DNA from 4 places in the Paenibacillus anseongensis genome. Region 4 is predicted to be linked to each of the others. Evidence: riboswitches for the same ligand, from Rfam matches in the RefSeq annotation. Region 4 holds a riboswitch; each other region holds the start of a gene.
What was found. A riboswitch is a leader RNA that binds a small molecule or an ion and turns the genes downstream of it on or off. The one in region 4 is predicted to bind cyclic di-AMP.
Positions count from the first base shown of each region.

Region 1 (8,031 bases), on a different contig from region 4:
CCAAACATGTGATTTAAGCCACCGTTAATTTGAAGTGCTCCCAGTCCTAGCGAAGTGGCTACTCCGAATGCAGTTGCAATAATAGCAAGGATGTCAATAACTGCTCCAATTCCTCCCTCGGATAGTTTTCCAATTAAAGGCGAGAAGACAGCACTTATAAGCCCTTTTTTATCATGCCGGAATTGGAAATAAGCTAAAGTAAGCGAGATTATTGTATAAATAGCCCATGGATGAACCCCCCAGTGAAAGAAGGAATACCGCATTGCCAAGCGTGCAGCCTCTGTAGAACCTCCAGTCGCTCCTTCAGGCGGTGAAAGATAGTGTGATAACGGCTCAGCTACTCCCCAGAAAACAAGGCCAATCCCCATCCCAGCACTAAAAAGCATGGCAAACCAAGATATGGTTGAATATTCGGGTTCATCTTCGTCTTTCCCTAGCTTAATTCGTCCATACTTACTAAAAGCCAAATAAAAAGCGAAAACCAAGCAGCCAAAAGTCGAGATCAAAAAAAACCATCCAAAATTTCTTATTGACGAGTCAAAAAGCGAAGTTGCTGTCGCAGCAAACTGAACAGGAGCAAATGCTCCACACAATACAAAAATTAAAATAATACCTATTGAAATAGATAGAACCATATTCTCATACCTTTCTTTTCGAGAGTCAGATATAATTTTTACCTACAGAGGGAATTTGATGCACAAATAAAAAACCACTTCGAGATCATTTCTTCTCAAAGTGGTCTATGTCCATTTAGTGGTTTACTTAACTTTAAGTCTTTTTACAAGAGGACTTATTGTTGTTCCTTGAACTAGCAGTGAAAAAACTACATTACTAAACGTCATAGCCAATATTATGTCACGGCCATCAAAACCCGGAGAAATGCTCAAGATTAACGCAATAGACAGTGATCCTTTTAATCCGCCCCATGCAATAATCGGCTTCCAGATGGCAGGTATTTCTTTATCAAAGATAAGGGCAATATAGACAGCAATAAATCTTGCCGTCAGAACAATGAGAATGCTTCCACCGATTTGAATCCACTTTTCAGAGAAATCAATATTTGAAATTTCAAGACCAACCATGAGAAAGATCAATGCGTTCGCAATAAAAGCGATTGTTTCCCAAAAGGAGTCCATTTTATCATGTGTTAAATCGGACATGCCGATATTTTTACCGTAAGTTCCTAACAAGAGTCCTGCAAAAACAACCGAAATGACACCGGAGAAATGGAACATTTCAGCCAACTCAAATGCTCCATAGAACAGGACAATTGAAAGCCCGATCTCCACCAGGTAATTGTCAATGCTTGAGGTTATTTTTGAGGCCATGTAGCCTGTTACAACGCCAATGACTATGCCTCCTAGAACTACTTTAACAAACTCCAATGATCCATGTAATACACCAGACATGCTTAGTACCGTTGTTACCAAGGCTATTTTAAAAAGGACAACAGCTACTCCGTCATTCGCCAAACTCTCTCCTTCAACGATAATGGACAACTTCTTGTTCAAACCCATTGACTTAAAGATCGTTAATACGGAGACCGGGTCTGTGGCTGCCATCAATGCACCAAAGACAAGCGACTTTTGTAAGTCCAGGTCCAATAAGAAATATGAAAGCCCGGCTACCAGAATAAATGTTATAAACGTTCCTAATAACGCCAGTAATAATATCGGACGTTTGTTTTCCTTGATTTCTCCAAAAGGAAGCTTTAGTGCAGCATCTCCAATTAACGCTGACAGGAAAATTAAAATCACAGCTGTTTGAAAGACATGATCCGAAGTCACATAGGTTTTAAATTCATTAAGAACCTGAATGGGGAAAATACCAAGCAAAAGCCCCGCAACAACAAGTAAGGTTGGATAAGGTTGTTTTATTTTATCTGCTACATAAGCGATCGCAACTGCGATTCCGAGCAGTACAAGCCAGTAGTGGATCATTGAAACCTCCTATGATGAGCCTTGCTGTTATTATGTGTAAATTTATGTTTCCTTATCTCCACTACAATTTTTCGGTTGAGTTTTAAGCTTACGTTTTGTATGTACATCTCTTATCGTCGGTTCTTTTAATTCATTTAATGGCCGCTTCCACCCATCATCACATATACAAAAACCATCTTCATCTTTGAACAAAATTTCGATGACCTTTCCTTCTGTTGTTTTCATAATCATAATGTTTCAATCCCATCAGCCTTTTTTTCTACAGCATATTTTTCACAAATAGTTTCCTCTAGCCTCTGTAATTCTTGCCGTCTTGTCTTGGCATTTAGCCGACCGCTTACATTATTTGCTTTCTTATATTCGATTTCTTTTAATTTTAAGTAATCGATTCTTTTTTGAATTTCTTCTAACATAGCGTATGTGGTTAGCATAACTTCCCCCCCAAAAAAATCTATATCACTTAATTTGTACGTCTAATAAACAAGAGGAGCCCCTAAATTGACAGACTCCTCCAAGATGATCTTCTTTATTCTTTTGGCTTAATGTAAAGGCAAGTCTGGAAGATCATTTGCAGAGATCACACTGGTTGCTATTTTCTTTGGTCTGTTCCAAAGTTCTTTACTTCCAGGTAGATCATCGAACCAAGCAGCGTCATCAGGGCAATCTAATATCATAAATTTTCCATATTGCTGATCGCGTGACTGATGATATTTTAAATATGCCTGGCCATCTTCAATTGCTAGTATTTCAATTTTACCAGATGTGTGACTCATGGATAGTCTCACTCTTTTCCCAAGACCGGATGTTAAAGACTTCGCACTTTCAACTAGCCGGTATACTCTTTCTAAAGGTAATACAAACTCTCTATTACCGGCAACAGGACGATTTATAAAAAAATAATACGGCGTTACTCCTGCCCATGATAACTTATCAAGTAATTCAGCTAGGACCAGAGGATCATCGTTAATTCCTTTAAGCACAGGGGTCTGATTGACAACGATTGCGCCTGCATTATGTAAAGCTTCAAAAGCTCTTTTTGCCTCTTTAGTAATTTCTCTTGGGTGATTAATATGTGCCATCACATAAATACGCTTATCGACTGTAGAATATGTTCTTATAAGTTCAAGTAAAGCTTCGTCTTCATAAATCCTCATTGGATTAAAAACAGGAATTTTAGAACCTAACCGAATAATTTCTACATGGTCAATTTTACGTAATTGTTCAATTATTTTCCTGAGTTTCGATGTTGCTAGAATTAAACTATCTCCGCCAGTCAACAATACATTATTAATTTCAGGATGGCTCTCAATATATGCCAATCCGGGATCAACGTTTGTAACTGCTTCTTTCACGTCATTTCGAAACAGCCTTTTGCGGAAGCAATATCGGCAATAGGCACCGCACACTTCAGAAACTAGTAATAAGGCCGTTGTTTTATATTTATGTTGACAACCAGGGACAACATAGTTTGTGTCTTCATCAGAAGCGTCCCAACGTCCATACTCCGATAATTCACCTTCATTAGGGATGATTAGCTTTTTTATCGGATCGTTCGGGTCAGACCAATCAATCAAATTCAAGTAATAATCATTCACACGAAATACGAATTTTTCCGTAATTGCTTTCAGTTTACTTCGTTCCTGTTCTGGAATCTCCGTGATTTTATCAATATCGGTAATATATTTCGGCTGTGCCATAGATGATCCTCCTCGAAAAGCAAATATTCGTTTTTTTGGATGCTTAATTATTCTAAACGATATCCTCCTTTGTCTAGATGGTCATGGATGGGTGTAATAAGACAAATAAAATAGACCCGCATGACGGAGTAGATCGTAAAAAAAATACGATCTACTCCGTTATGAACAGGCCTAATTAAACAAAAAGACCCGTTCTACGGGTCAAAAATGCAATTATTTGCATAATAAAAAACTGACCCATCCACTGCTGACGAGGTTAGCTGCCGGGCTCGGGAAAGATGGTTCCCTACATGAAGATTCGCCCCAGAAAATTGGTTCCCCCGCTTTCCAGAATTTATCAATCCGGAAATTAAGCGTAGTTTTATATTACACAACAATGTTGTATTCGTCAAACATCACACGAAAATTTTCATTACTATAAAATCTAATGTAAAAAGTAAGGAGTGTTAGTTTACTTGTTATATCAAAAAATGAAAACCGATTTGCTTCACCCAATCATTAATTTTTCTTCAACATATCGATAAGGCTGCTTTTTTATGGATTGTGAAAAGGAAAATGCAAGAGTTAATGGACCTAATCGACCAATGAACATTGTAATCATGATGATGATTTTCCCAATTGGAGAAAGTTCATAGGTCAGCCCCATTGACATACCTACTGTGCCAAAAGCAGAGGTAACCTCAAACAATATTTCTAAAAAATCCTTCTGTAATTTATGTTCGGTTAAAGTAAGCAAAAATGCGGAGCTAAGCACCACAAATAGGGATATGATGATGACTGCCAACGCGCGAAGGACCAAATCTTGAACTATTCTTCTCTGAAAAAGCTGAAGTTCTTCCCTCCCACGAACAATTGTCAACACCGCTAACACTAATATTGCAAAGGTACTCGTTTTAATTCCACCACCTGTAGAACCAGAAGAAGCTCCTACGAACATTAAAAAAATCATAAAGAACTGTGAAGCCGCCATCATTGAGGCAATATCAATTGTGTTAAACCCTGCTGTTCGAGGTACTACTCCTTGAAAGAAGCTTGCCCATAACTTCTCAGATAAGCTAAGACTTCCAAATGTTTTGGGATTAGCTATTTCGATAAAGAATATAACTAGTACCCCTAATACAATTAATATAACCGTAGTCGTCAAAACAACCTTTGTATTAAGAGAAAGTTTGCTCCAGCTTTTTTTGTCATACACATCTAAAACAACTGTAAAACCGATGCCACCCAATATAAACAACAAAGCGATCGTGATGTTCACCGTCGGATCTCCGACATACCTGCTTAGACTATCGGACCACAAGGCAAAGCCTGCATTATTGAAAGCTGAGATGGAATGGAAAATGCCATAATAGATGGCACGTGCAGCCCCAAGGTCATTCGACCAGCGAAGAGTCAGTATTAATGCCCCTAAGGATTCTATTATCAAAGCGATCATAAAAATACCCAATATGAGTCTAACGACCCCTTGAGGCGATGACGAATTTGTTGATTGCTGTATCAGTAGTCTCTCTTTTAAACCAATTTTTTTCCCCATAATAATAGCCATTAACACGCCAAAGGTCATGAATCCTAAACCACCAATTTGAATCAAAATCATGATGACGACCTCGCCAAATGTTGAAAATGCATTAGGTGTATCAACAACAATTAACCCCGTTACACAAACTGCTGATGTGGAAGTAAATAGTGCGTTTAAAAAACTAACACGCTGTCCATTCGCAGCTGAAACAGGGAAGTAAAGAAGAACAGCACCGATTAATATTATTAATGCAAAACCAATTATTATAATCCTAGGAGAGGTTAACTTAAATTCCGATACTTTCATTTTACTCTTTTGATCATCCATCAACATACTCCTCAAGTAAATTTAATATGTAAAAATTATAACTGTAAATACCTTCAAGTTAAAACTTAATGTAATCTCATTTCGCCTGCCACCTATATATTTTTTTTCTGACGTATAACAGCTACAATCATTAAAATCAAAGGATACACAATCGTGAAGACTAGCCCCCATTTACCAATAATTTGTATGATTGCATACATCTGCAGCAAGTTTTGTGGAAACATTGCAATAACATAAATAAATGGTACGAGAAAAAATGTAAACAACCTGTGATCGTGCAATCGTAATAATTGACTCATAAAATTAATAGCTAAATAGTAAGACGAAAGCAATGTTGTAAATACAGCAGTTACCCATACAGCTAGAAAAGCGCCATCTAGACGTTCCAAAATGTTGGCAGGCAATGATGTGGTTTTAGCTAATTCCAAGGTTGGCCAAACAAGCTTTTTAATTTCTTCTGACCCGAAGACACCAACCGTGGCAATTACGATGAGGAGATACAACGCTCCAGCTATTGAAATTCCTATATAACTTGCAAGCATAGCTTTTTCTGGTCTCCTCATAGCTGGAACTATTATTGTTATGACAAAAGAACCTTGAAATAAGGCAGCCATCGTAATCCCACCTTTAAAGATACTTTTAGGATCATTCCCCCATGGTGGTAACAGGTTGATCAGATGGGCATCTTTTAGCGAGAACACGACAATCAATAACGCAGGGAATATGATGATAGGGAAATAAAAATGATGGAAATACGCAAAAGTAGTGATATCTGCGCGAGCCGAAAGAGCTGCTAGCAGCAGCATGACGATAACTGTAACCTCAAGCGGAGTCTTCGCTAAGACAGAAGTAACGACGACCTCCCCAAACTCACGTGAAGCAAGAGCTGCTAGAAAGCAAAAAAGGACAATTATCATCAAATTGATTATTCGAGCAACCCAATTCCCTATTAAGCCTTCGCTATATTGAATTATAGATTGCGTGGGAAAACGTATACCTAGTTTCGTTGTAAGCCAAAGTCCTAGTAGACCAACTAAGAAGCCAAAAAGCGTTACAAGTGGCGCCCCTGAATCAGCAGCCCATACAGCAAAACGCGAAAGAGCTAGCACACCCACCCCAACAATTGCGCTAATTAGAATTATTGCAGTTTGAATGATTGTGATTTGGCGATTTTGTCCCTCCATAATTGACTCCTCCTTACGAACCAATTTCTAGAACTAAATTTCTCAAAACCTCCTCGCAGGCACCTCTTAGATCCATATTTTTCCTCAAAGTAGAAATTATATGCAATAATTAACTTATTATAAGGCATACATTTTGAATGTACTAAGTCTCGAAATCGTGTTGAAGACTTGCACTCGGAACAGCCTTCCCACTCACTCCCTATTCAATTTGTAAATGATTTTTACAAATTTATTTTTCCGTGGTACATTGAATTAACCACAACACAAATGGAGCCCTTAACCCAGAATCGCTGAAATCAGCGCACTGGTGACAGGCTCCTAGGTGTTCAATGAATGAGTACACACCATTTAACTTTAAAACTTTAAAATCAATTCAACTCATTTGTTTTGTCACCTCCATCACTCAGCATTTTCCCCTTGACTAAGATGTGATAGTTGTTTTAATTTAGAGCACCAGTATTCCTTTTTCATTTTCTCCTTTTTGATAGTCATAATTATATATCTTCTTTGCACATTAACTACTCGTCTTATACCAGCAAGTTCATGCTTCGACAGAAAGCCTCTCGATCTAATCTCATCCATCCTGTCCAAGTTAACTCTTGCGCATCTAATTATTGTCCTCACATCAAAATGTTCAAGTACCATATCTGTTCTATATTTTTTCGAACCTTCCAGAAATGAGAATGTACCACACTCAAAAGTTAATTTCTTTGATGTCTTTAACTCTAGAGAAACAAGAGCCCTTAACTTCTCAATTTGCCATATTGTATTTAATCGTTCAAATTTAGTATTGCTTTCTTTCCACATTGCAACTTTATCTAATAAATCTAACTCGTTAACATTAAAATCGAACAATGGGATGATCATAGACTGTTTAAAGTGATTACTTGGAGTAAACCGCAAGTATCTTTTTCTATGAGCTGGGACATGTGCTACTCTTCCTAATTCCTCCTCAGTTAGATCGCTGCTTTTAATACATGTTATTACTGGGAGTATCCCTATATTATAAAGCAGTGCGTTTAATTCATCATGATCATACTCATAGACTATTGAGTTTTGAAACTCTCCAACAACACCTAGTTCTGCCCAAACAATCCGTTTTAGATCTAAACTATCCTGTTCTTCACGGATTAAATTTTTTAATAAACGCAACCTTTCTTCTTCCTGTTTAAGTTCCATATAGGAACCATCAAAAATAAATCTTTTTAATTCGTCCAGGCCCAATTAACTCATTCCTTCTAACAGATTTTTACACCTTTTAATTCTCGAAACCGTCTCTTCTTTGAAATAGTACCTTTTCCTACCGTCTTTCATAACTAAAGTAAAATCCGCCTTAATGTCCTGTTCACGTAATATTCTCCAAA
Region 1 is NZ_WSEM01000034.1:489,795-497,825, forward strand. It holds gene GON05_RS33230 (glycine betaine uptake BCCT transporter) at 1-635, opposite strand, end outside; gene GON05_RS33235 (cation:proton antiporter) at 759-1,940, opposite strand; gene GON05_RS33240 (hypothetical protein) at 1,983-2,165, opposite strand; gene GON05_RS33245 (hypothetical protein) at 2,168-2,353, opposite strand; gene GON05_RS33250 (KamA family radical SAM protein) at 2,480-3,637, opposite strand; cyclic di-AMP (ydaO/yuaA leader) riboswitch at 3,868-4,003, opposite strand; gene GON05_RS33255 (TrkH family potassium uptake protein) at 4,125-5,483, opposite strand; gene GON05_RS33260 (GerAB/ArcD/ProY family transporter) at 5,576-6,667, opposite strand; gene GON05_RS33265 (hypothetical protein) at 7,067-7,891, opposite strand; gene GON05_RS33270 (hypothetical protein) at 7,892-8,031, opposite strand, start outside.
Region 1: it holds a riboswitch for cyclic di-AMP, as region 4 does, so the genes downstream of both, GON05_RS33250 (KamA family radical SAM protein) here and GON05_RS28505 (C40 family peptidase) in region 4, are expected to answer to the same signal.

Region 2 (8,031 bases), on a different contig from region 4:
GCGTTCCAATGACAACGGAATCCACTCATCTCGCCAAACACGAGCCAGCATCAGGGACTTATATTGGGATGTTAGGGGCAGATCGCAGAGTCGGCTACGATGTTACGAAGATTGAAGACGTGTATGGGCGAAAACACGCCCTTTATTTGGCTTATGTCGGCTGGCGGAAGGTCCAATCCGATACGAATACCTATTTCCCGACGCGAACTGCGGAAAGAGTGAAAGAACTCGGCGGCGCACTCCAGATCGGTTGGGAGCCGCGCTTTGGCTTGGACGACGTGCTGGATGACGAATACGTTCGCCGCTTTGCCCGGGAAGCCAAGGCATCCGGCATTCCCATCTTCTTGCGCTATGCTTCGGAGATGAATGGCGCATGGGTGCCATGGCATGGAAGTCCTCAGCAGTATATTGAGAAATTCCGCCTTGTTCACGACATCATGGCCGAAGAAGCTCCTAATGTAGCAATGGTTTGGTCCCCTAATTTCTCGCCGTCGAATACGATTGACGACTACTATCCAGGTGATTCTTATGTAGATTGGGTTGGTTTCTCTTTGTATAACACACCCTATTCAGCAGACAAAGAGCAGCTAAAAGGGACCGTCATCGATACCTTCGCTCCTCTCTATGAGCGTTATCGCCATAAGCCCATTATGATTTCAGAGGGCGCTATTGCTCACACCTATTTACCTACGAATCAAACGTACTGGAGTTGGTCGGAAGGCCAACTGGGGTACATGTACGGTTTACTGCCGCGATTGTTTCCGCAGGTGAAAGCCATCACCTATTTTAACTTCAGTCGAGCTCAAGCAATTCGGACGAACCGAGCTTATGTGTATGATATTGGGGAGAACCCTTTCATAGATGGTTTATATCAAAGGCTGATTCAATCCGATTGGTTTATAAGCAAAGTAGAGACAGGTGTTGACCCCATCTCATATCGCTATACACCTGTTACCGGTCAATCTCTTCCTACTGGCAAACAAACCGTTCTTGTTTATCCTAAGCTGGAGAACGAGCGGGGTGAACCTCCATTTGCAATCGCCATTTACCAAGGTAATCAGCTTCTTGGCGCCAGTTATGAGGCTCCCTGGGAAATAGACATTCAAGTGAATGCGGAATCGGCGTCAGAACCTTGGTACGCCATCGCTTACAATGACAAGATGGAGCCCACGGCTGTCAGCAAAAAGTAACTGATAATTGACCTGAATATATGTAAAAATAGCCGCTGTTTCCCCTAATCAGGAAACAGCGGCTATCTATGATCAACTATCTCAAAAGACAAGGACGTTTGTTATCAAATTTCCAATTAGGGATATAAAACTGCATAGCCAGCGCATCATCGCGAGCTCCCAAGCCCTCTTGGTTGTACAGCTGATGCGCCTTCTCAATGGCGTCCATATCAAGTTCTACTCCCAGACCCGGCTTGTTCGGAACCTCCACCATGCCTCCGACAATCTGAAATGGCTCCTTGGTTAACTGCTGTCCATCCTGCCAAATCCAGTGCGTATCAATGGCCGTTATTTTTCCCGGCGCTGCTGCTGCCACATGGGTAAACATCGCAAGCGAGATATCAAAATGGTTGTTCGAATGAGATCCCCATGTAAGCCCCCATTCATGACACATCTGAGCTACTCGAACAGAGCCTTGCATCGTCCAGAAATGTGGATCGGCTAACGGAATATCGACAGATTGCAGCTGAATCGTATGTCCCATTTGGCGCCAATCGGTAGCAATCATGTTCGTTGCCGTTGGGAGACCTGTCTCACGCCGGAACTCGGCCATGATTTCACGGCCTGAATAACCGTTTTCTGCTCCGCATGGGTCTTCTGCATAAGCCAATACGTGATGCTGATCACGGCACAGGTGAATCGCCTCAGCTAAAGACCATGCCCCATTAGGGTCAAGGGTAATTCTGGCTTGAGGGAAACGTTCCGCCAGCGCAGTGACCGCTTCAATCTCCTCCTCACCGCGTAGGACGCCACCTTTTAACTTAAAATCATTAAAGCCATATCGTTGATACGCCGCTTCGGCAAGTTTCACGACGGCTTCAGGTGTAAGCGCTTCCTCATGACGCAGTCGAAACCAATCATTCGCAGCATCCTCTGCACTCAGGTACGGAAGGTTTGTCCGATTCCGGTCCCCAACATAGAACAAGTAGCCTAACATCTCTACTTTATCGCGCTGTTGACCTTCTCCTAGCAGTGCTGCAACCGGAACATCCAGGAATTTACCTAAGAGATCAAGTAGTGCTGCTTCCAATGCCGTAACGGCGTGTATCGTGATGCGAAGATCAAAAGTCTGCAAACCGCGTCCTCCTTGATCCCGATCAGCGAATTGCTTGCGAACTTTCGTAAGAATGTTATTGTATTGACCGATCGATTGACCGATTACCAGTGGGCTCGCGTCTTCAAGCGTTTTACGAATATTCTCGCCGCCCGGTACTTCACCTACGCCCGTATGACCTGCACTGTCTCTGAGAATTACGATGTTACGTGTAAAGAATGGAGCATGCGCTCCACTAAGATTGAAGAGCATGCTATCATGCCCTGCAACTGGAATTACTTTTAGTTCGGTAATGATTGGCGTACTGGAAGCTTGATTTCTCGATGGCTCATTTAGCAGTTCTTGTTTCATGTCTGATCTCTCCCTTTCATGTGGATGAATACCAGTTTAATGAAGATGACAACTAATTAGCTTACCTTAAGTTAAATTGTACCACGTCCTCTAGCTCCTAAGTACTTAAATAACTTATATTCACATATTTTTGTTAGGGAATAGTATGCGCTCGCTCGCCGGAGAGGAAGTTGACATTATGGTTCATTATAAAAAAATGAAAATTGACGGTTGGGAGTTATTTTTTCGCCAAGCCGGGAGTCCATACAACCCAACCATCATCCTTCTTCATGGTTTTCCAAGCTCATCCCATATGTTCAGGGATTTAATTCCTCAACTCACAGACCACTTTCATATCATTGCTCCTGACTATCTTGGATACGGAAATAGCAGTATGCCTTCCACAGAAGAATTTGCTTACACCTTCGAGAATCTATCCATTCTGATTGAAAAATTAGTTGATAATCTCTGTATTTCTCATTTTATTTTGTACACCCATGACTATGGAGGTCCTATCGGATTCAGACTGGCCGTAAGAAATCCTCACCGTATTCTAGGATTCGTTATTCAGAATGCCGTAGTTAGTGAAAACGGATTAGGGAAACCGTTCGATCTCTTCAAAGCCCTCTGGGCGGATCGAAATCCTGCAACCGAAGCGGCCTTTGCTCAGCTTGCAACCTTTCATTTTACGAAAATGCAGTATGTTACGGGCGTGTGTCATCCCTACCGGATTAGTCCCGATGGTTATTTAATGGACCAGTTATTTTTGGATCGACCCGGCAATAGCCAAATTCAGTTGGAATTGGGTTACGATTATCGGACCAACGTCGAACAATATCCTGTTTGGCAGCAGTACTTGCGAACTTATCAACCTCCTACGCTTATAACCTGGGGCAAAAATGATTTTATTTTTACGGTGCAAGGGGCTCTTGCTTTCGGAGAACTATTAACGTGTGTGGAAACTCACTTTTTATGCGGGGGCCATTTTGTATTGGAAGAGCAAAGCCAGCAAGTTGCGGAGCTGATCAAGCGTTTTTTTGGCCGTATCTATTCATGAGAAAAAACAAAAAAGGAGCTGCCGCAAGGCAAGCTCCTTCTCTATTGTTGAAGATCGTTAAATGGTATGACTGATATACGCTCTGAGGCTAGGATACGGACCACTGAAAATATGCGCCATGGCTACGATAAAGGTGAGGTGATCCTGTAAAATTTGGAGCGTGGTTCCGACGCGATGGGCTAGCGATAGTTCAACCGCTAATTCCTTTTCTGAACTCAGTTGTTTAAGCAGCTCATTGTTTAGAGCGACCGTTTTGCTAATTTCCATTAACGTCTGTGTTTCGACGTCTGATGGCCGGTAAGCCAAATTCGGAAATTGAATGTCGTACGTCTCCAACCGCTGTTTCAAATGGAGAATCTCATGTTGACGCTGTACGGAATCGTTGGCTCTCTTCCATGGAAGAAGATTCTTCCATTCTTTGGTTACTTTCATAAGCAGCATGTCTAGTTCCTCCTATTTTCTCTAGAAGAGAAAAAGGAAGCGAGGGATATAGAACCTCAAATCACATTGTTCTATTGAATGTTTCTATCCATTTCTTTCTACGCTGACGAAGTTAGCTGACGGATTCGGGTTGAAAGTTAACCCTAACACTTTACATGTGTACTCACCCCAGGAAACTTGGTTCCCCCGCTTCTTTAATCTAAAGAATTAAGCGTATTTTATCAATTTACTCCAATGTATAAAGAGAAGCAATAGTAATATTTTCTTATCTATTCTATGTCCTTAGTCATACATCCCTTGTAACCATAACATGATCCGATCTACTACCTCCATATATCTTTGCCCAACAAGCAATCCGGTGTGAGTCGTATCCCAAAGTCCTGTATATTCAGCATGGAGATGCTCCGCTGTCGCCTTTCCCCGCCGATCATCCTCTTCACTATTAATTGCTTTAATAACCAAGGCTGGATGAACCATCAAACTGCTGTCTATCGATATTCCACCATTTGCCCCCAAAGAGAAATAAAAATCGTTAAATGCTTGTAATGACTCCACAGTTATATACTTTCTCTGAAAATCAATGTCATCCGCTGATTCATCTATACTGGAATTCTCTTCTCGGGATGGTGCGGGCATTAAAACGCCTGTTGTCATTGCAGCTATTTCTTTGTAGGGTACAGCTTCATAAACTTCCTTACTTATGCTTGTATCGATCACCACTAAGCCTGCAAGTTCGTTGGTTTCAGCCAGCTTCTGGCTCAAAATTCCTCCCATGCTAAATCCTATGAGAATCGGTGGAACCTCACACTCGGCGAAAACCTCTTTCATATCCTCCAAATAATCTTCGAATGTTACATTTGTCAAATCGAGCACTCTACTTTTGTAGTGACCTCTCAAATTCATAACATAACAATTCCATCCCTTGTTTATAAAGTGTGGGATGTATTTGCTCCACATCCAACTGCCCGTGTAGGCACCGTGTACAAATAAAAGCGGAGGTCTTTTGGAGGCTCCCTTCGGTAGCTCATCTCCCTCGAAAATTTCTATACATAGATCATTTTCTCCGATATATTTCACACGATGATCTGGCAAATCTTTTGTATAATCTTTCATGATCAGTTTCACCTCATTATATAGTTTGACATCAAACTATTGGTTTAAAAAAATTTAAAAATTGTTATAAATTTTCGTTAGAATTCTCAGTAATTCTTCCTTTTCTTTATCTGAAATGTCCATGTAAAATACATCTAACATTTTTTCTGAGATGGTTTCAAATATAGGTCTCAGTTCCTCCCCTTTTGGCGTTAAGGCAACATAGACGACCCTTGAGTCAACGGTGTCCCTTTCCTTAGTTACGTATCCGAGCCGGACCAATTTGTCGACAAGTGCAGTCACAGTAGACTTATCTCTATCAATTTTCTTGGCAATCTCAGCCATAGTCAATCTAGGCATCTTAAATAGAGCAAAGATAATATCCCCATGTGAAATGGCAATATCGTCGACCTCATATTTCGCCATCTCGGCTATGATAAACCGATTGGTCTTTTCTCTAATTCTGGAAATAATTGACACAGCATCTGTTGGTTTCATATTCACATTATAGTTTGACGTCAAACTAATGTCAATCATATATTCGAGGCAGCCGATCAAACTAGCCGGCTGCCTCGAACCTTGTCACAAATCCACTTTATATATACAAGGAACGCCCTCCATATCAGAGGTAAAGATGATAAATGTGCCATCTGGAGAAAAAGCCGGGTGCGGGTGGGCATCCTGTGTGTTGCCATATGACTTCCAACTGGTACCATGGGAGCATAGCCGCTTTTCTTGTCTCTGTTCTACATCCACTAAATAGATGAAGTGCTGCTCGGGCAGCTGCCCGTCCCCGACGATCATCGTATGATTGGCATTCGAAATAAAGTGGCAATACTTGGAGCAATTCATCCAGACTTCTTCCACTAATGTCTCTGAGTCCATGAAACGGATACTTTCGTGATAGAGATCATCTTTATGCCGGTACACATAAGCGAATCTAGAGCCATCAGCAAGCCAATATTCATGCGTGATGAGCTCATCATGCGTCTGTTCCTTCGCACAGCGCAGCCGCGTCCCGTCCTTTTGGACTAGCCAGAGTCTGGCATCAATCAGATGTCCAGGACCTTCATGACAAAATAAAAGGGTCGATGGGTCATTGGGACGAATTTGCGGATGCCCGAGCCAGCAGTCCAGCTCCTCAAACGCGATATGGCTGGTTCGCTGTTCGATATCCAGGTAGATGATTCGGCAGTGCGGTTTCGCTGCCCATTGGGGTTCGAAGTTGGACCAGTCCCCTTTGCCTGGTACGACATCCTTTTCATTGATTTCGACCAGTACGAGATACTTGTCATCTGAGCTGAGACCGGGATTGGCATTGGATTTCCAACCTGCAGGTGTCGTATAGAGAACGTCTTCCATCAGCGTCGTCATATTCAATCGCATAATTCGCTGATCTCTGCAATAAATCAAGTAGTTGTCGTCACTCGTCAGACTGCAGCTGAAATCGTGAATATCGGGCCCTTCTGTTAATTGCAGGGCCGTTCCATCGTTGAGATTCATCCGGTAAAGCTGACGGGATCCCTCTCGCTCGCTAGCGTAAATGAGATAGCGATTGTCGTTTGTAATCATTTTATAATAAAAATAAGGATGATGATTTACCTGCTCCGGGGCTGTCAAACGCGTCATAGATCGGCCCGTGTAGGCATCGGCAAACGAATGGAACTCGTTACGAATCGTAGATCCTTTAGCCATCTGTGATCACTCCATTCTCTTAATGTTAGGGCCGAGGCCGCAGCATCTTCATCTTCTCGGCAGGTTTAAGCGGCAAGGTCAATTGAAGGACCGAGCGGTTTGGAGCACGGAACTCCGCCCGAACCTCTGCGTTCGCTTGTACGACAGAAGCCTCAGCGTCGAGCTCATCTCCCTGTTCACCCAAACGCCATGCAAACAGAAGCAGCGCTTCCTGCATGCTAGCGAAATCAAATTTCTTCCGCTCGCCGGCGTAGATGACATAGTCAAGAAACCGTTTATCCGGCTCCTGCCCGAGCTCCCATCTTGGCTGTTCATCGTCAAAGGCTGCGAATATTTTTTTCACCTGCAGCGTCTGCTCAGCTATGTGTACCAAAGCTGAATCGGCCGCTGGTGAAACAGCTTCTGCCCGAACCTCGTGCTGGCTGCCTCCAATCTCAAAGCGAACTCTTAGGTCCGCCGATTCGATAGTCCCGTCAATGGGATCGAGTCCAATGTGCGTATTGCCGCCATTCGTGCAAAATCCGATGCCGAACAACACATCCTTCCCCTTTTGAACACTGGAATAAATTCCGGAGGAGTAGTCGTAGCCTTCGTTCAAAAGGCGCAAATGAATGTAGGTGGATGCGTCACCATTGCGTACATAAGCTAGCAAATTGCGACGCTGATTCCACATCACATCTTTGCTGAAGGTTCCCACACTGACCGGCCCTTCCATATACGTAGTTGCTTGGTTAACCGTATCGCCAGCCTCGTCTTTGCTAATCGTCTGAACATGCTCCGCTGTTTCTGTTCGTTTGAACGCCGGTATGTACTTCTCAGGACATCCGATATCATTGCCGTACCAATCCAGATTGTAGGTTAACTGTTCGTCCGGCATGAAGACCAACTCCCCTTGGCTGGCAAGCTGCAAGAACGATAAAACTTCTGGCGTCATCATCGTATGATAGGCACGGCTGTGCGGGCCTGACCATTGCTTGCTGGGGACATGGAAATGCTCGGCTACCATCCCCCATGCCACATCCAGCATCTCCGAGCTGAGTTGTTTCGCTTCCGCAACTTGGGTCGCAGTATGAATACTGGACAATTCCTGTATCGCCACGATCGTATAAGTCGGACTGTTATACTCCTGAAAA
Region 2 is NZ_WSEM01000016.1:647,184-655,214, forward strand. It holds gene GON05_RS19205 (glycoside hydrolase family 26 protein) at 1-1,190, shown strand, start outside; gene gudD (glucarate dehydratase) at 1,267-2,634, opposite strand; gene GON05_RS19215 (alpha/beta fold hydrolase) at 2,813-3,670, shown strand; gene GON05_RS19220 (hypothetical protein) at 3,728-4,111, opposite strand; cyclic di-AMP (ydaO/yuaA leader) riboswitch at 4,199-4,335, opposite strand; gene GON05_RS19225 (alpha/beta hydrolase) at 4,394-5,224, opposite strand; gene GON05_RS19230 (MarR family winged helix-turn-helix transcriptional regulator) at 5,279-5,701, opposite strand; gene GON05_RS19235 (oligogalacturonate lyase family protein) at 5,786-6,898, opposite strand; gene GON05_RS19240 (hypothetical protein) at 6,924-8,031, opposite strand, start outside.
Region 2: it holds a riboswitch for cyclic di-AMP, as region 4 does, so the genes downstream of both, GON05_RS19220 (hypothetical protein) here and GON05_RS28505 (C40 family peptidase) in region 4, are expected to answer to the same signal.

Region 3 (8,031 bases), on a different contig from region 4:
AATCGATTCAGCCATACTGCGCCATATCATATTCGTTAATCTGCGTTTATAGCCGTCCAATATGCGCTGAACCTCCTCTAGACGTTACATCACTTTAATTTTAATATCTCCTACAATATACGAAAGCACAAGTTTCACGCGGTGGTCGCAGCTCTCATAATTGGACGATTGCCAATGTAATTTGTTCATTACCCCTGACTCACGCTCACTTGCGACCTGAATTTGGCCAAATGTAACGGATGCTCCTACTGAGACGCCAATATCATCTGGTACCTTTATATCTACATCGCCTATCACACCTTGCAGAATAAGCGTTGTTTCCTTTTGCTCTAGTATGGCAAGCGAGAGATCGATATACGTCTCCCCGATAATGTACCACGTTGAACTATTGCGCATAATCCAAGGCTCACGCCCCAAGCGAACGCTGTCCATCAGCTTCTGCTTCTGAATATAGGTATCATCTTTATGCACTTGCTTGGACCGTATGAAAAAGAATCCTAATGAAATCAAAACGATCGATAAAACAATCGTAATATGATCACCAAACAGAATCACAGCCCCCACGCCGATGAGCACAAAGCCTTTGCGCTCTTTGCGGGAACGGACCCGATGAATGCCCAGCAAGACGAGGATTATCGCAAGGATGGGGAAAAAGCCTATCGTATGATCCAGAAGCAAAAATAGACCGGCGCCAATCAGCACTAGGGCTGTATTCCGGTTGCGGTTGTTTTTGGTTTCTTCGCCCATCGCTGCACCTCCTCTGGCTGCCGATTAATTCGTTCATATAGATTCCTAGCATACCATAAGAATGGACAGCCTCCAAGATGCAAATCCTTGCCCAGCAAGGCTCTAGCATGAGGAATGGAGGCCGGAATCCGGCTGCGCCGCCTACTGTGCGCGGCGCAGTACAATCACGCGAGGCTTATTTCTTGTCGCGCCAATTCTGCTGCAGCTTGCGCAGCTCCTGCTGGAGGTTGTTGCCAGCCTCCTTCAGCGTCTCTTTCGACACGCGCCCCGCCACGCGCAAGCCTTGCAGCGCTTCCCGGCCGAGCTCGCGGCCGGTCGCTTCCAGCTCGCGCAATGTTTCGCGAGCTTCTTCCTTGGACAGCCCGCTTCGCGGCTGTCCCGTTCCTGCTGCGCGGCCGGCACGCAGCGCCGCCAGCTCGTCTGCGAGCGCCAGGCAGACGTCCTGGCTGCTCGCGTATTGCGCGCGGTACTGCGCGCAAGCAGCTTCCAAGCGCAGCTTCTCTTGCAGCGCCATGCGCGCCAGCTCTTCGTCGCCTGCGCGCATGGCCAGCTCGGCCTGCTCGGCGCGCAGCTGCGCCATCTCCTGCGCGTCGACGCTTTGCTTGCGCAGCTCAATCGTACGCTGCAGCGCTTCCTCGTAGCGCTCCTCCAGCTCGGCGATGCCGCGCGATGCTCCGGCGTGTCCAGCGTGGCTGGAGTGGCCGCCTCCCCGTTCATGCAGGTCCAGCTTACTTGCTGCCTCCTGCCAGGCCATATCGGCCATTTTACCAATTCGATCAAATACGCTCATGATCCACACCCCCTATGTTCCTGTTGATTAAAGTCTGAACTCCGCCGAATCATTTTGTTTTTTTAGCAAGCGATAGCCGTAATACATCAACCACACTGCAAACACGATCGCTAGAAATCCAGATAATTTTGTAATTAATATCAAAGCGCCAATACCAAAAATCAGCCATCCCATCTTCTTGCCATGAGTTATCCCCACATAACCAAGCCCCACCATCGCCACAGGAACCAGCAGTCCCATGACATGAAAATGCATGCCAATTTGATGCATACAAATGAGAAAGCCTACTGCTATCAGAATGAGCGCCCAACTTTTTGATCGATTCATGCTCACTATTGCACCGCCCTTCGCGTAATCTTCATGCTACTATCGTAGCCGAAATGGATTCACGTCAAAACGGACTCCCGACTGTTTTTGTACCTAGACCTAAGTCCAGTATGGTCTAAGACCTCTAACCATATTTTGGGCGTTGTTTCCATTATTCTATCAATGATAGAATATTTGAAGCCGAGTCCGGTGCACAGACAAAGTGCCGGTACGGGGGACGATTTACATGGGGTGAATATTTGCTCTGTACGCAGAGCAGACTAGGGAGAACCTTCTTCCCGAACCCGTCAACTAACCTCGGAGGCTCATTTTGAAGGAGGATTACCAATTGAATATGTTTACAAAAGGGTTAGCGTGCCTTGCTGTGTCCGCCACAGTTTTGGCAGGAGGCTTTCTTTCCCCATTTCCGGGACATGCTTATGCAGCAGCCGCGAGTATGGACGTGAAAGTGCAAGTCAACGATGACCTGGTTCAATTTCCGGATGCCCAGCCTTATTTGGATGACAACCACGCTACACAAGTACCGATCCGTTTCGTAACAGAGAAACTGGGTTATGATGTACAATGGCAAAAGGAAGGCGACGCAATTAAAGTCACACTGAACAATGACAAGCATTCTATTTCCTTGGTGTCAGGTCAAAAAGAGGCCGAAATCGATAGCACTCCTGTCGAGATGGACACACACGCTGAGTTCCAAAATGGACGTGTCTACGTGCCGCTTCGGTTCTTAAGCAATGCTTCCGACATTCCCGTTCAGTGGGATGCAAGCAGCAACTTAGCGATTTTAAGTAAAGACGGCAATCATCACGCACCTGATTATGAGCTATTTGAGTCAACAGCTTACTCCGCTGATCCTTCTGAAAATGGAGGCTTTGGAGCATTGGACTATATGGGGAATCCATTAGGAATCGGAACCGTCGCTGTAGATCCATCGGTTATTCCACTTGGATCTAAGCTCTATATAGAAGGTTATGATTTCAACGGCCTGCCAAAAGGCGGCATGTATGCTTATGCAACGGATACCGGTGGTTCCATCAAAGGCAAACGCGTTGATATTTACATTCCAGGCTCCCAGCAGTCCTTACGCAAATTCGGCTTCCAAACTGTAAAAGTGTACAAACTAAACCCGTGATGATCACGGGTTTTTTAATTTTGATGAACGTACTGAAGGCCTCGCGTGAACTGTGATGCTATTCCGGGCAAGTCAGGAATCTATGGATCTATTCGGTTGAATCGCCTCTAAGGAACTGTAGTCCGCTATTATTGCGGAAAAACGCGCATTTCTCTTTCGCGACGAAACTACAGGCTCTTATTTGTCCTCAAAATGGTGCAATTTTCAGGACATCAGTAATCGGCAAAATAACGAAACTGTAGTTCCCCTCGGGTAGCCGAAAAGGTGTTTTCCCCTGAAATAAGGCCCCACAGTTCCCTGAAATAGCGCCCCATCTCCCTTTCAGGTCGTGGGGAGCTTGCAAGTGCAGTGAGAGAGCCGTGCGAGTGCAGCCCGGAAAACTCTCAGCGGAACTACAGTCCGCTATTTGTTTGAAAAGCTCGCTTCCGATCCAGCGAGGGGAACTGGAGTCCTCTATTTCCTCGTTTTCGGCTGAAAAGCGAGGAAACATGGGGAAATAGGACCCCATAGTTCCCCTAAGCCAGCCGAGAAGGCGGTTTTCCCTGAAATAGCGCCCCACAGTTCCCTTTCAGCTGGTGGGGAGTGTACAAGTGCCGTGTAAGAGCCGTGCGGGGGCAACCCGATTCAGGCCGGGAGACGTGCGAGTGCAACCCGGAATCCTTCAGCGGAACTACAGTCCTCTATCTCCTCATTTCTCCACAGATAGCGCACTAACAAAAAACGGCCCCGGAACACCGGGACCGAATCCTAAAAGAAATCCGCCAAATACGTCGTACGCTGCGGAATAGCCGCTTCCAACCGAGTCACAAGCTCCTGCGAGCCTTGAAGCCGCTCGATTTTGGCCATAAAGCCCGCCTTTTGATAACTCATAAATAAGGCAGTCAACGTTTGAATACTACAGCTCAGTATACGCTCATCCGCTGGTTGCTCACCCTCAGCTAACTTGATGACCTCCGCTTTTTCCCCACCACTGCCTGTGAATTGCAATTGGAAAACGCCATCGTTCCAGTCCGCATGCGGATCAGAAATCCGCAAATAGATCGGCTCAACCTCCTTGCGCGGTTCAAACCGATACTGCTTCAAGAAAGCTTCCACATCGATAATACGCGCCGAAAAATACGTGATTTTCTCCTGCTTGAACTTAGGATCATGTACCAGGAAAGGAAGCTGATCATCCGCTGGCGCTTTAACCTCCACCCTCGAGATCATGGAATCATGATCGGCTATGAACTTCCATAACCCGCGTCTCGTTTCTTCATCCAGAAACACCATCTCATGTATCGTCGCCGTATACTCTTTTACTTGATAAAAGACGTACCCCGTCCGTTCACCCTTGGCATTTACATAGAGGGCTACCGTACCTTTTTTGTTTTTAAAATATCGGTTGTTCCACCAACTTGCGTCCCGCTCCATCATTCCATTGAATTGCTGGGCATACTTCTCATAAATAGGATTCAAAAGCTCCCATTCCCTCGTCACACGAACGATTGAACTGCCTTCGGGAGCATGGAATTTCGGAAGTTTATCCGAAGGAATTTCATATTTCAGGTAGTCAATATACGTCTCCCAGCCATACTTCCGATAAAATTCGAACTTAAACGGAGATAGAAAGGAGACGGTCTGCCCTTGCTCTTTCATCACCTTGAGCGCCTGAAGCAGCAGCTTCGCGACCATCCCGTTGCGCCTGTACTCCGGCCATGTTGCTACTCCCGCAATACCGCCCATGGCAAAACGCTGACCATTCAGCCACGTATGAAATTGGTTAATTTGAAGCTTAGCAGCTAGTTTCCCCTGAACAAAATAGCCCCAAATTTGCTTTGGATCTGTCCAACTGCTGCGATCATCCTGCTCTTCTGCGCTCAGCTCATATTGAAAAGCAAACTGGGATAATGCAAGACTTTCCGGCAATTCCTGTTGTTCCAATGTTCGAATTTCACTCATTATGTATCACCTCATGTACAAGTATACTGGAAAATCATTGACAATACCTATGCCTAATTAGGCGCTCTCCATTTAGAAATCAGGGCATACGTCCAATCAACGAATGTCTCTACGTCATATGATGTTGATGTATAGTGATTCAACCCACTTAAATACTTAAGAACCGGAGGGGATACTATGTCATATGCAGCTGGTTGTGGTACTGGGTACGGATCTGGATACGGATCTGTAGGTGTCGTTCTTGTCCTTTATGTTCTGCTTGTTATCATCTTGGCTACTTTCGCAATCTAATTTTGCTTTCATTCTAACCTGACAATTCCTTGTAAAAAGACCTGCCTACACCAACTTCTTTGACAGAGGTGAGTGATCGGCAGGTCTTTTTTTATTTGATCGGATAGATAAGAACACGTTCGCCCCTCGCAAAACCTGAGCCTCCGGCAGGCAGTTGAATCAAACAATCCGCATCTTTAATGGAAACCATGATGCTGGACTTATCAATGCCGGAAGGCTTAACCCGCAAACAACCATTCTCCACATGTGTTGTCCCTCGGACATAACGCGGGAATGCCGAGCCTTTGTCGTAATCCACATCCAAATAAGCTGTCATGGCTTCCGGGCAAGGCGATGGAGAGCCTGACATCGCTTTAATCAGCGGCTTGGCAAATAGCTCAAAGCCTACAAACGATGCGCCCGGATTACCGGAGAGCGAGAGCAGCAGCCTATTCTCCCAAAAAGCTGCGCTCGTCGGCGTGCCTGGTCGCATCGCCACTTTATTAAACAGGAGCTTGCCCGCAAACCTTCCAAACAAATCCACCAGAACATCATAGTCACCAACAGAGACACCACCGGAAGTGATGACAAGGTCAACCTTGGCTAATGTCTCCAGCAGTGCGATTTCCACCTCTTCTACATTGTCCGACAGCGCCTGCATGATCACCGCTTCTCCGCCCGCTGCTTCGACTTGCGCAGCAAGCATGTAGCTGTTGCTGTTCCGAATTCGCCCAGGCTGCAGCGCTTCCTCAACATTCAATAACTCTGAGCCTGTTGAAAAAATCGCTACTCTCGGTTTGCGGAAAACCGTCACGTAGGAATAACCAAATGTCGCTAATATCGCCGCTTCACCAGGCCCGATTTGTGATCCTTGCGGAAGCAATAACTCCTGCGCAACTATTTCCCCGGCAATAGGAGTTATGTTGCTGCCCATGGGTACATTTTTCTTTATGCAGACCTGAGTCGAGCTTACCCCCGCATCCAGCAAGGGAAGCGCATCCGTCATTTCCAGCATCACCACGCAATCCGCTCCATCTGGAACAGGCGCTCCCGTCATGATCCTGGATGCAGATCCTGAATACACGGTAAGCTCAGGAACCGTTCCGCTTGGAATATGCTCAATGACTCGCAAAATAGCAGGATTGTCTGGCGATGCCTCTTCAATATCCGCAGCGCAAACCGCGTAACCATCCACGCCGGATCTGCGAAAATGAGGCACGGGATGATCGGCATAAATATCCCCGGCTAATCGCCTGTTGAACGCAGCGGACAACGGTACAATTTCCGTTTCGGTAAGTTTGACATATTCGGAAAGCACGCTTCGAGCTTCTTCCACCGAAATGACTTTGCGCCCGAATTTAAGCTTCACATCGCTATTCACTAACGTCCGTTCCTCCTATGGGCTAACCGCCAATTTGCGACATCCGGCGAAGTGTTGGTGTATGAGACTGGCTTTCATTCAGCAGTGCCTGCGCCATCTCATGATTTTGCGGCTTGATGTCCAAAGCACGGAAGAAAAGGTCTTCCATTGCCGAATCATTCCCAATATAAGTTCGAACATTGAATTCATCTGACCAATACAAGCATGGCTTCACATTACCATCTGCCGTAATTCGCAGGCGATTACAGGTCTCGCAGAAGTGGTCGCTGATCGGATGAATGAGCCCGAATGAACCTTGTGCACCTTCGATCCGGAAGTTTTGAGCAGGCCCGTTCCCATACACGGCGTCCGAGGCTATCGCATTCCAACCTTTTTCCTTGCAACGATCCAATACGGTTGACAAGGGCAAATACCGGCTTTTCCAAGCCTCATCCTGATGCCCGATCGGCATATATTCTATGAACCGAACTTGAATCGGACGATCCATCGTCATTTGTAAAAAGTCTTCAATTTCGTCATCATTCATGCCCTTCATAAGGACAACATTCAACTTGATCGGGGTAATGCCCACACGATAAGCTTCTTCAATGCTGGCCAGAACACGGTTAATATCGCCACCTCGGGTGATGAGTGAGAACCGGTCTGCTTTCAAGGAATCCAGGCTTATATTCACACGGGTTAATCCTGCTGCGCGAAGCTTTTCAGCTCTTGAAGCAAAATAAATCCCATTCGTTGTCAACGCAATATCTTCAATCCCGGGTATTTGGGAGAGCATGCCAATCAGTTGTTCCAGGTTTTTACGCACAAGCGGTTCTCCGCCGGTTAATCTCAGCTTTCGGACTCCCAGTCCAGCCAGCACGCGAACAACCTCGGTGATTTCCTCGAATGTTAACAGCTTGTCATCCGGTTCAAATTCCATTCCTTCTTCGGGCATACAATAAACACAACGAAGATTACAGCGATCCGTAACGGATATTCGCAAGTAATCGTGCATGCGTCCAAAACGATCCATCAACAGCTTCGGCATGAAGTTCACCTTCTCTCCAGTCCATTATGACACATTTTTCTACTAAAACCTACACTCATGATAGATTCTCTAACATAAACTTGTATTCATCCGGTGTATTCACATTCGTTACAAACTTTGACGGCAGATTTAACTTTTCAAAAAAAGCATTCTCCACAGGCAACCAGTCGATATGATCCAACAATCCCATCAATCGATATTGCTCCTGCTTTAATAGCACCTCAGCCTCAGATCCAACTAATCTGGAGTATATCCCATGGAGCGGATGCACCTTGCCATCTATGACCGGAATAACTGCATCAACATTGGCTTCTTGGCACAATTGTCTCATAGCTTCTGCGGCTTCGGATGAAATGAACGGCATATCACAACCGACAATCCACATGAATTCTTCAGTTACGGCTTGCGCAGCTGCA
Region 3 is NZ_WSEM01000012.1:397,380-405,410, forward strand. It holds gene GON05_RS14305 (sensor histidine kinase) at 1-60, opposite strand, end outside; gene liaF (cell wall-active antibiotics response protein LiaF) at 85-747, opposite strand; gene GON05_RS14315 (PspA/IM30 family protein) at 923-1,537, opposite strand; gene GON05_RS14320 (LiaF transmembrane domain-containing protein) at 1,565-1,864, opposite strand; cyclic di-AMP (ydaO/yuaA leader) riboswitch at 2,033-2,185, shown strand; gene GON05_RS39745 (stalk domain-containing protein) at 2,199-2,996, shown strand; gene GON05_RS14330 (GNAT family N-acetyltransferase) at 3,744-4,937, opposite strand; gene GON05_RS14335 (sporulation protein YjcZ) at 5,115-5,228, shown strand; gene GON05_RS14340 (molybdopterin molybdotransferase MoeA) at 5,320-6,588, opposite strand; gene moaA (GTP 3',8-cyclase MoaA) at 6,611-7,615, opposite strand; gene mobA (molybdenum cofactor guanylyltransferase) at 7,671-8,031, opposite strand, start outside.
Region 3: it holds a riboswitch for cyclic di-AMP, as region 4 does, so the genes downstream of both, GON05_RS39745 (stalk domain-containing protein) here and GON05_RS28505 (C40 family peptidase) in region 4, are expected to answer to the same signal.

Region 4 (8,031 bases):
AAGCGTTTCGGGATGTAGCTCAGCTTGGTAGAGCACCTGCTTTGGGAGCAGGGGGTCGCATGTTCAAATCGTGTCATCCCGATATTTACGCGGGTGTAGTTCAATGGTAGAACTTCAGCCTTCCAAGCTGGTAGCGTGGGTTCGATTCCCATCACCCGCTTCACAAGAAAAGAAAGAGCCACCTTCGGGTGGCTTTTTCTTTTGTGCGGGTAAGGGAAGAGAACCCACAGGGATTCGGCCGTCCGTGAAGGCAAAGGGAACTGGCGTCCGCTATTTCGAGCAAATCAGCCGAATTCCCCGCCTAGGGGAACTACAGGGCTCTATTTGCTGCCAAAAAGCGGCGCATCACCCGAAAGCGGCAAAATAGAGGACCATAGTTCCCTCAGAAGGGCGAATGCACCCTTTTCCAGCTAAATAGAGGCCTGTAGTTCCGTTAACGTACAGAAGAGACGTGATACAGCCACAAAGTCGTCCTAACCCGATGCCCGAGCCCGCACATTCCTTGGCAAAAGTAAATGAAAGCGGTATACTTATTTTGTTAACGTGTGCATTAGCGTGGGACGATATCAATGAAATGAGGTCGGCGACTATGAAGGCGAAAAAGCTAGGACATGCAGGTTTTGACATCTCAAACATAACTTTTGGCTGTTGGGAGCTTGGAGGAGGTCCTTGGGAGTTCACGAACGACCAAAATAATATCGAGCTCATCCGTAAAGCGTTCGAGCTGGGCATCACAACGTTTGATACAGCTGAAGGCTACGGCAATGGACACTCGGAAGAGATCGTCGGCGCTGCTTTGGCGGATATACGTAAGCAATGCATCATTACGACGAAGGTGAGCCGAAGCAATCTAGCTCCTCAAGATGTAAGAAGATCGGCAGAAAACAGTTTGAACCGTTTGAAGACTGATTACATAGATGTGTATTACATTCACTGGCCAAGTTTTGAGATCCCGGTGCAGGATACGCTTGATGAATTTGTGAAGCTGAAAGAAGAAGGCTTAATTCGGGCTATCGGCGTTTCGAATTTCTCTTTGGAGCAGCTGAAAGAAGCGGTGAACTACGCGCAAATCGATGTCATTCAGCCGGAATACAGTTTGCTGCACAGAGCTATCGAGCCAGAGATTTTGCCATTCTGCCTGGAGCATAACATTGGTGTGATGAGCTACAGCTCAATCGCCAAGGGGATTCTGACAGGTGCTTTCCACCTTCATGGAAAGGCTTTGAAAGAAGGAGACTTCCGCAAGGAGAGAAGGCTGTTCCTTCCGGAGCATCTGGAGGCGGAGAAAGAGCTTTTAGCTGTCATGAAAGAAATGGCGGATGCCAAGGACGCTAACGTGACACAGATCGCAATTGCTTGGCTGCTGCACCAGGAAGCACTTACCTCGGCTATTATAGGGACACAGGATGAGCATCATCTTGAAAATAATATCAAAGCGGCCTCATTATCATTATCCGCCTCAGAGTTAGCAACTTTGAACACAGTCAGCGATCGTGTGCTATCAGTCATTGGTTACACATAATTGCAAGGAAAACCACCCTAAGGGTGGTTTTTTTTGCCTATTATCCCGAGTATTCCGTACGCAATATGCGACAAAATGTATTGGTAAAACTTACCGTTTTGCAAAGGTTGTACCTACCAATTAAACTATGCTAGTCTAACATAGACAAAAAATGCCGAATCTTGGAGCATCGCAAGCTCTGGTACGGGGGACTTCTTTATTTGGGGTGAATGAGCGCTGCTAGCTGAGCGTACTAGGGAAAACCTCTTCCCGAACCCGTCAACTAACCTCGGAGGCGTCAAGGAGGCAAGGTTTTGAAATCTTTTTCTTCACGTCTTATTTGTTCATGCGCACTATTATGCGCCGCAGTACCGATGTTTACAGCACACTCCGCTCAGGCTGCATCCGCGCCTACGGACCGCCCTGTCAAGGTGCAAGTCAATGATGAGCTGCTGAAGTTTCCGGAAGTTCAGCCTTACATTGATGACAAGGGCATCATGCAAGTTCCACTCCGAGTGCTATCTGAGAAGCTGGGCTATCAGGTGAGCTGGGAGAAGCAAGAGGACCAAATCGAGGTCACACTGGTTAACAAACAGCAGTCCATCTTACTCATTACAGAGCAGCAACAAGCGCTTGTGAACAGTAAGAAGATCAGTTTGGAAAGCAGTCCAACCGTGTACCAAGGGAATACATATGTCCCACTGCGTTTCATCACGGAAACCTTCGGTTCGCCAATTGAATGGAATGAAGCTAATCAGATCGCGATTGTGGATGTGGATGGAAAATCGCACAAGCCAGCCTGGATCGCACCGCCGCCACCACCAGCTCCAGCACCTGCACCTAAGGTGGCAGCCGCTGCCGTTGTTCCGTCTGTGAGTGAGCAAATTATTCAGGCGGCGAACTCCTATATGGGCGTGCGTTATGTATGGGGTGGAACGACGCCGAGTGGTTTTGATTGCTCCGGTTTTGTTCGATTCCTGTATCAAGCGAAGGGGATTGATTTGCCCCGTACGTCAGCGGAGATGCACAGTGAAGCAGGTACGAAAGTTTCAGATTTGAAAGCCGGAGACTTGGTATTTTTTGCTTCAAAAACAGTGAATCACGTAGGCATTTATCTCGGCAATGATCAATTCATTTCAGCGACAACATCCAGAGGCGTGGCTGTGGATAGCCTTTCGAGCGCTTATTGGAGCGCAAGGTATGTCGGAGCGAGAAGAGTTCTGTAAGGATAGGACTATCGAACACTTGTTTCTATGTTCTTTCAATTGAAAGACATAGAAGGCAGGTGTTTTTTTTCGTTCGCAGAATCATGCGATTTTTATCGAAATTTTATGGTTTTTAGCCTATAATGAAGAAATGTTTGGAAGAAAGAAAGAGCAGGTGAACACGAGCGCATGCAATTAAGTGTCTGGAAGAGTTGGTTTCATAAAAAGAGACATTCGAGTGTAGCAGATAGCATGTATACCGTGGATAAGGGACCTGCAATGCCAGATGAGGTCAGGGAAGTTATTCAGCAGTTTTTTCGTACATACAATCATTTCAAAGGGGCCAGAAGCCTGCAAACGGATACGTTTATCAAAGAAGTATTTTACGCGACGAAGCAGGATCCGAAAGATCAGCGAACAGTTGAAGAAATGGAAGCCTATATTCAACATAAGAATGTGCTGAGATTGCGCTTGAAATCTTATGTAATCGATGAGTATCTGAGTCTTGGTGAAAAAATCTGTATGATTGGTGTTACGAGGGAGTTTAGCAACAATCACAAGAATCGCGTCTTGTATTTTCTGATTAAGGAAAATGATTCCTGGAAGTTCCACCATATTGCAAGGTCGCATCATGGCACCATTTTAGATAAATTTCAAATTAAAGAACAAACGGGTTTCGTCGTAGGCAACGATAAAGCTGCACTCCTGTTCCTCACACACTCCAGTTCGTTAGATGCCTCCACGTTTATTACGGGAGATTATGTGCATGCGGAGGGGTATTTGGAAGTGGAACAAGAGCCGAGCAGCCATTTGTATTATAGAGTTGTACGGATGAATCGTGTTCACTAGAACGATAAACGATATAATGGTGCCACATACCGTGAGGGTAAGCTTTGCTCTGTCGAGTAACGCTTATTTGGCGTTTGCTCCAAGGTTACTTCTTACTTCTTTTAAGTTCACGAAGCGAATAAAAGGTACCTCTCCAGTAAATGCCGCCTTGTTTCCAAGTAAGCCAAACGGAGCGAATCATTGTATAAACAAGCAGTGAGGCGCTGACGGGAAGCAGATAGGCGGAATCACCTCTGAGGCTCATTAATCGGGACACTAGCTTGCGATAGAGCCAGATTTGCAGGATAACAGCAACCGCATAGACGGCTCCGCGCCAATCCCAGAGGAAGAGGAGGCCAAGCCACGGGCATATAAAAAAGCCGATCTGTCCCAAACAAGCGAGTAATGCGACCATGTAGCTGTAACGAAAGCCGGAAAAAAGGTTTTTTTCCAGACCAATTACCGCATCTTTGAGCGAACGGTACCATTCCACTTGAAGCAGGTGTTTGGCAGACAGCACTCTTTGGCGGTAACCAGCTCTTTTGAGGAAGATGCCTAACTGTAGATCATCGTCAGGTCGTAATGCGATCGCTTTATGCATACCAATCGCTTCATAGGCGCTCCGGCTTACCATATTAAAGGCTCCGATCCCGATGCCTGTTCCTTTCGCGTTGTCGATATTTGCACGCCAAGGTCGAACGAACAAAGAAAATGAGAACAGAAAGAAATGAACGAAACCCTTGAGTAAAGCGCCTCGCGCAAACATATTGGGGGTCAGCGTGAGATGCTGCACATCCTGTTCCTTCATATAGGTGACCGCGTCGGTGATCGTACCGGGAGCAAAAAGAATATCCGCATCTGTAAAAAGCAAATACTGCCCTCTTGCCTGGAGATACCCTTGGTATAGCGCATGATTTTTGCCAAGCCAACCATCCGGCAGATGCGTGATGTGAATGATTTGCAGTTTGGTACGGATGTCCTGCTTACCTTCCGACCACTTGCGTAGCTCCTCCAACCGGACACCGGTAGCGTCCCGGGATCGGTCATTCACGGCGATGATCTCGAGGCGCGGGTAATTTTGGGAAAGCAGATGCTTGACGGTCTCGCGAATTGTCGATTCCTCTTCTTTGGCGGCGATGATGACGGATACGAGCGATGGCTTGTCCGAGAAAGAAGTGAGCGGAGACTTAGGCAGCGTTCGCAGGTTGGGCAAACCTTTTAACACATCCACAGTGACGTATAACCAATACAGGAGGGTCAGAAGAGCGATGATGCCGAGAGTGGACACAGGATACCTCCTTATGGAAGAATAGAAGTTGATCGCATTATATCATTCATCCTTGGTAGGGGGAAATTTTTGCTGGAAGCTTGTATGAGGGGGTAATGATGGATGGGAGAGACGTTAGACAGGCGGGAGCAATTTTGGAAAAAAATGAATGGCGAGCAGTTAGCTACTTTTCTTGCAACTATTGAAAAATCGTCTGAAATGGAGCCAAGCGCGCTCTTTTTTGTATGTATCGGGACAGACCGATCAAGCGGTGATGCCTTGGGGCCGTTAGTAGGCAGCAAGCTCGTTCAAAGTGGGTATCCTCATGTCATAGGGACGTTGGAGGCACCTTGTGATGCCAGTAATATCGCGGAGCGTCTGCAGGAAATCCCGCAGGGCCATGTCGTTATTGCGATAGATGCTTGTTTGGGTCAAAAGCTGTCGGTAGGCATGTACCAAGTATCGAATCAGCCCCTGGCGCCAGGGAAGTCGGTTGGCAAAGATCTACCACAGGTTGGCGATTATACCATTGCCGCCATTGTCAACGTGGATGGGCCTAGGCAGTATAACATTTTACAAACGACGTCGCTTTACAGGGTTATGAATATGGCGGATGAAGTTGTGGAAGCGATTCGGCATGCATTTCCCCTTGCATAAACAGTTTAAGTAACAGAATGGAGGGACGAAAATGGCACCAGGCGATATGAGGCGTCTATCCGATAGGGACCGGCCTAAAGCGAAATTGAAGGATGTGTCGGTTAAAAGAATTCTGACCTTGTTCCGAGGATACTGGGGACAACTCTTAGGCATTATCGGATTGGCGCTGCTTGCAGCTGTGGTTGGGTTAATCCCCCCTTTGGTCATGAAGGAGATCATTGACCAGGCGATACCTCAAGGAAGTATGAAGCTGCTGGCCGAGATGGCAATGCTCATGCTGCTGCTTCCAGTCGTGAGCGGTGTGCTGGGGGTATGGCAAAATCATCTCAATACCAAAGTAACGCAAGGGGTTATCCGGGATTTGGGGCTGTCTTTGTTTCAAAATTTGCAGCGCCAGTCCATGGCGTTCTACACGGATGCCAGATCGGGTGAAATCGTGCAGCGGATTACGGGAGATGTGCAGGCCGTTCAAGGGGTGGTGACCTCGCTAGTGGTGTCTTCCATCACCCAGCTTGTCATCGTTGCGACAACGATTGGGATTTTGTTTGCCCTGGATTGGAAATTGGCTATTATCGCTGTGCTGATTCTTCCTCTTTTCATGATGCCGGTTAAAAAGGTTTCCAAGCTGCGTAAAGCGCTTCGCATCGAAACGCAAAAGGTAAGGTCCGATATTACCTCGCAGCTGAGTGAAAACTTCGGCATCTCCGGCGCTTTGTTGACCCGTATTTTCGGCAGGGAGCGTCAGCAGGAGGCTGAATTCAAAGCGATGAACCAGAAGGTGATGGATCTGGAGCTGCGGCTCAATCTGGTCGGCCGATGGTTCGGGATGGCGACGAGTACGCTCGGGCCGCTTGGGACAGCCATTATTTACTTGTATGGCGGGTATTCGGTGATTTCCGGCACCATGTCACTTGGGGCCATTGTTGCATTCTCGGCCTATCTCGGCCGACTGTATATGCCTGTAGGCACACTGTTGAACCTACAGGTGGAAGTAGGGACGGCGCTGGGGGTATTTCAGCGGATTTTTGAATACCAGGACATGGTGCCCGATGTCATGGATGCTCCTGATGCGCGGCCGCTGAGCCAAGTGGCGGGACGAGTGGCTTATAAGCAGGTTTCCTTCGCTTATAAGCCAGGGCAGTACGCGCTGCGCGACGTCACGTTCGAGGCGCAGCCTGGCGAGATGATCGCGCTCGTCGGGCCGAGCGGCGCCGGTAAATCGACGCTGATCGGCATGATCGCGCGGCTGTACGACCCGACGGAGGGGATCGTCGAGGTCGACGGCGTGAACGTCCGCGACGTAGGGCTTGCCTCGCTGCGCGCGCAAATCGCGTACGTGACGCAGGAATCGTTTCTGTTCCACGCGACGATTGGTGACAACCTGCGCTTCGCGCGGGTGGACGCTACGCGTGAGGAGATGGAGGCCGCGTGCCGCCAGGCCTACATCCACGATTTCATCGTGTCGCTCCCCGAAGGGTACGACACGATGGTGGGCGAGCGCGGGCACCGGCTCTCCGGCGGCGAGCGCCAGCGGATCGCGATTGCTCGCGCGATCCTGAAGCGCCCGCGCATCCTCATCCTCGATGAGGCGACGTCGCACCTGGACTCGGAATCCGAGTCCTATGTGCAGGCGGCGCTCGAGGAGCTGATGCAAGGGCGCACGACGCTCGTGATCGCGCACCGGCTCTCCACAGTGCTGGCCGCCGATCACATTCTGGTGATCGAAGCGGGCAGCGTCGTGGAGCGGGGCACGCACCGCGAGCTGTTGGCTCTTGACGGGCTGTACGCGCGGCTGTACAGCACGCAGTTCGCCAAGACGGAAGAAGAGGCGTAGGATAGCCCTGGAAGGTCTGGAAAGACCTTTCGGGGTTTTTTGTGCGTTCCGCTTCATGGAGGAAACTTGCTGACTTTGCCTAAATAACGGCCTGTAGTTCCCACTCGCGATCCATCGGTTGCTCATAAGAGACACTTCTTGTGGAGATTGCAGGATTTGGTGCATAAACCGCCAACTATAGGATATTCCCACATGTCGGTGAGAGGACAAGGAGTAGAGACGATGGTCGAGATCAACCAGGTGCTGGAAGAGATCGTTAGCGATATGCATGAGAAGTTTGGTAGGAGCGTTATGGATGCTTACCGGCTTAATAGAGGTTGGTTGAATGTGAAATGGCGGATGGTGACAGATCAGGGTCCTGTTTTCGTTAAGTTTTATCATCCGGATCGGTATAAGCTGCATGTATCGGAGAAAAGGAAAAAGATAGAGTTGACTCTATCTTTGCAGCAGCGGCTGCATGAATCGGGTTTGTCTTGTCCAGAGGTATATGCCTCCACGGAGGGAGTGTTCATGTAAGAAACCCTCTCTGGCCATCACTATGTGATCATGAGCTGGGTCGAGGGGAATGTTCCTGTTCCCGGCCGTATGAGCCATTCCCATATGGTTGATTTGGGTAAAACAACAGGTCATATGCATCAGCTGCTTCAACAGGTTCCGCTAGCCAAACAAGCATGGAAACCGGATCAAGCAGCATGCCTGAAGGAGCTTCAGACTAATCTGGAGCAAGCGATACAGAGCA
Region 4 is NZ_WSEM01000028.1:74,247-82,277, reverse strand. It holds tRNA gene GON05_RS28520 (tRNA-Pro) at 9-82, shown strand; tRNA gene GON05_RS28515 (tRNA-Gly) at 90-160, shown strand; gene GON05_RS28510 (aldo/keto reductase) at 452-1,522, shown strand; cyclic di-AMP (ydaO/yuaA leader) riboswitch at 1,665-1,814, shown strand; gene GON05_RS28505 (C40 family peptidase) at 1,816-2,727, shown strand; gene GON05_RS28500 (hypothetical protein) at 2,896-3,555, shown strand; gene GON05_RS28495 (glycosyltransferase family 2 protein) at 3,641-4,822, opposite strand; gene yyaC (spore protease YyaC) at 4,925-5,458, shown strand; gene GON05_RS28485 (ABC transporter ATP-binding protein) at 5,490-7,292, shown strand; gene GON05_RS28480 (aminoglycoside phosphotransferase/kinase family protein) at 7,491-7,808, shown strand; partial or broken gene GON05_RS28475 (phosphotransferase enzyme family protein) at 7,824-8,031, shown strand, end outside.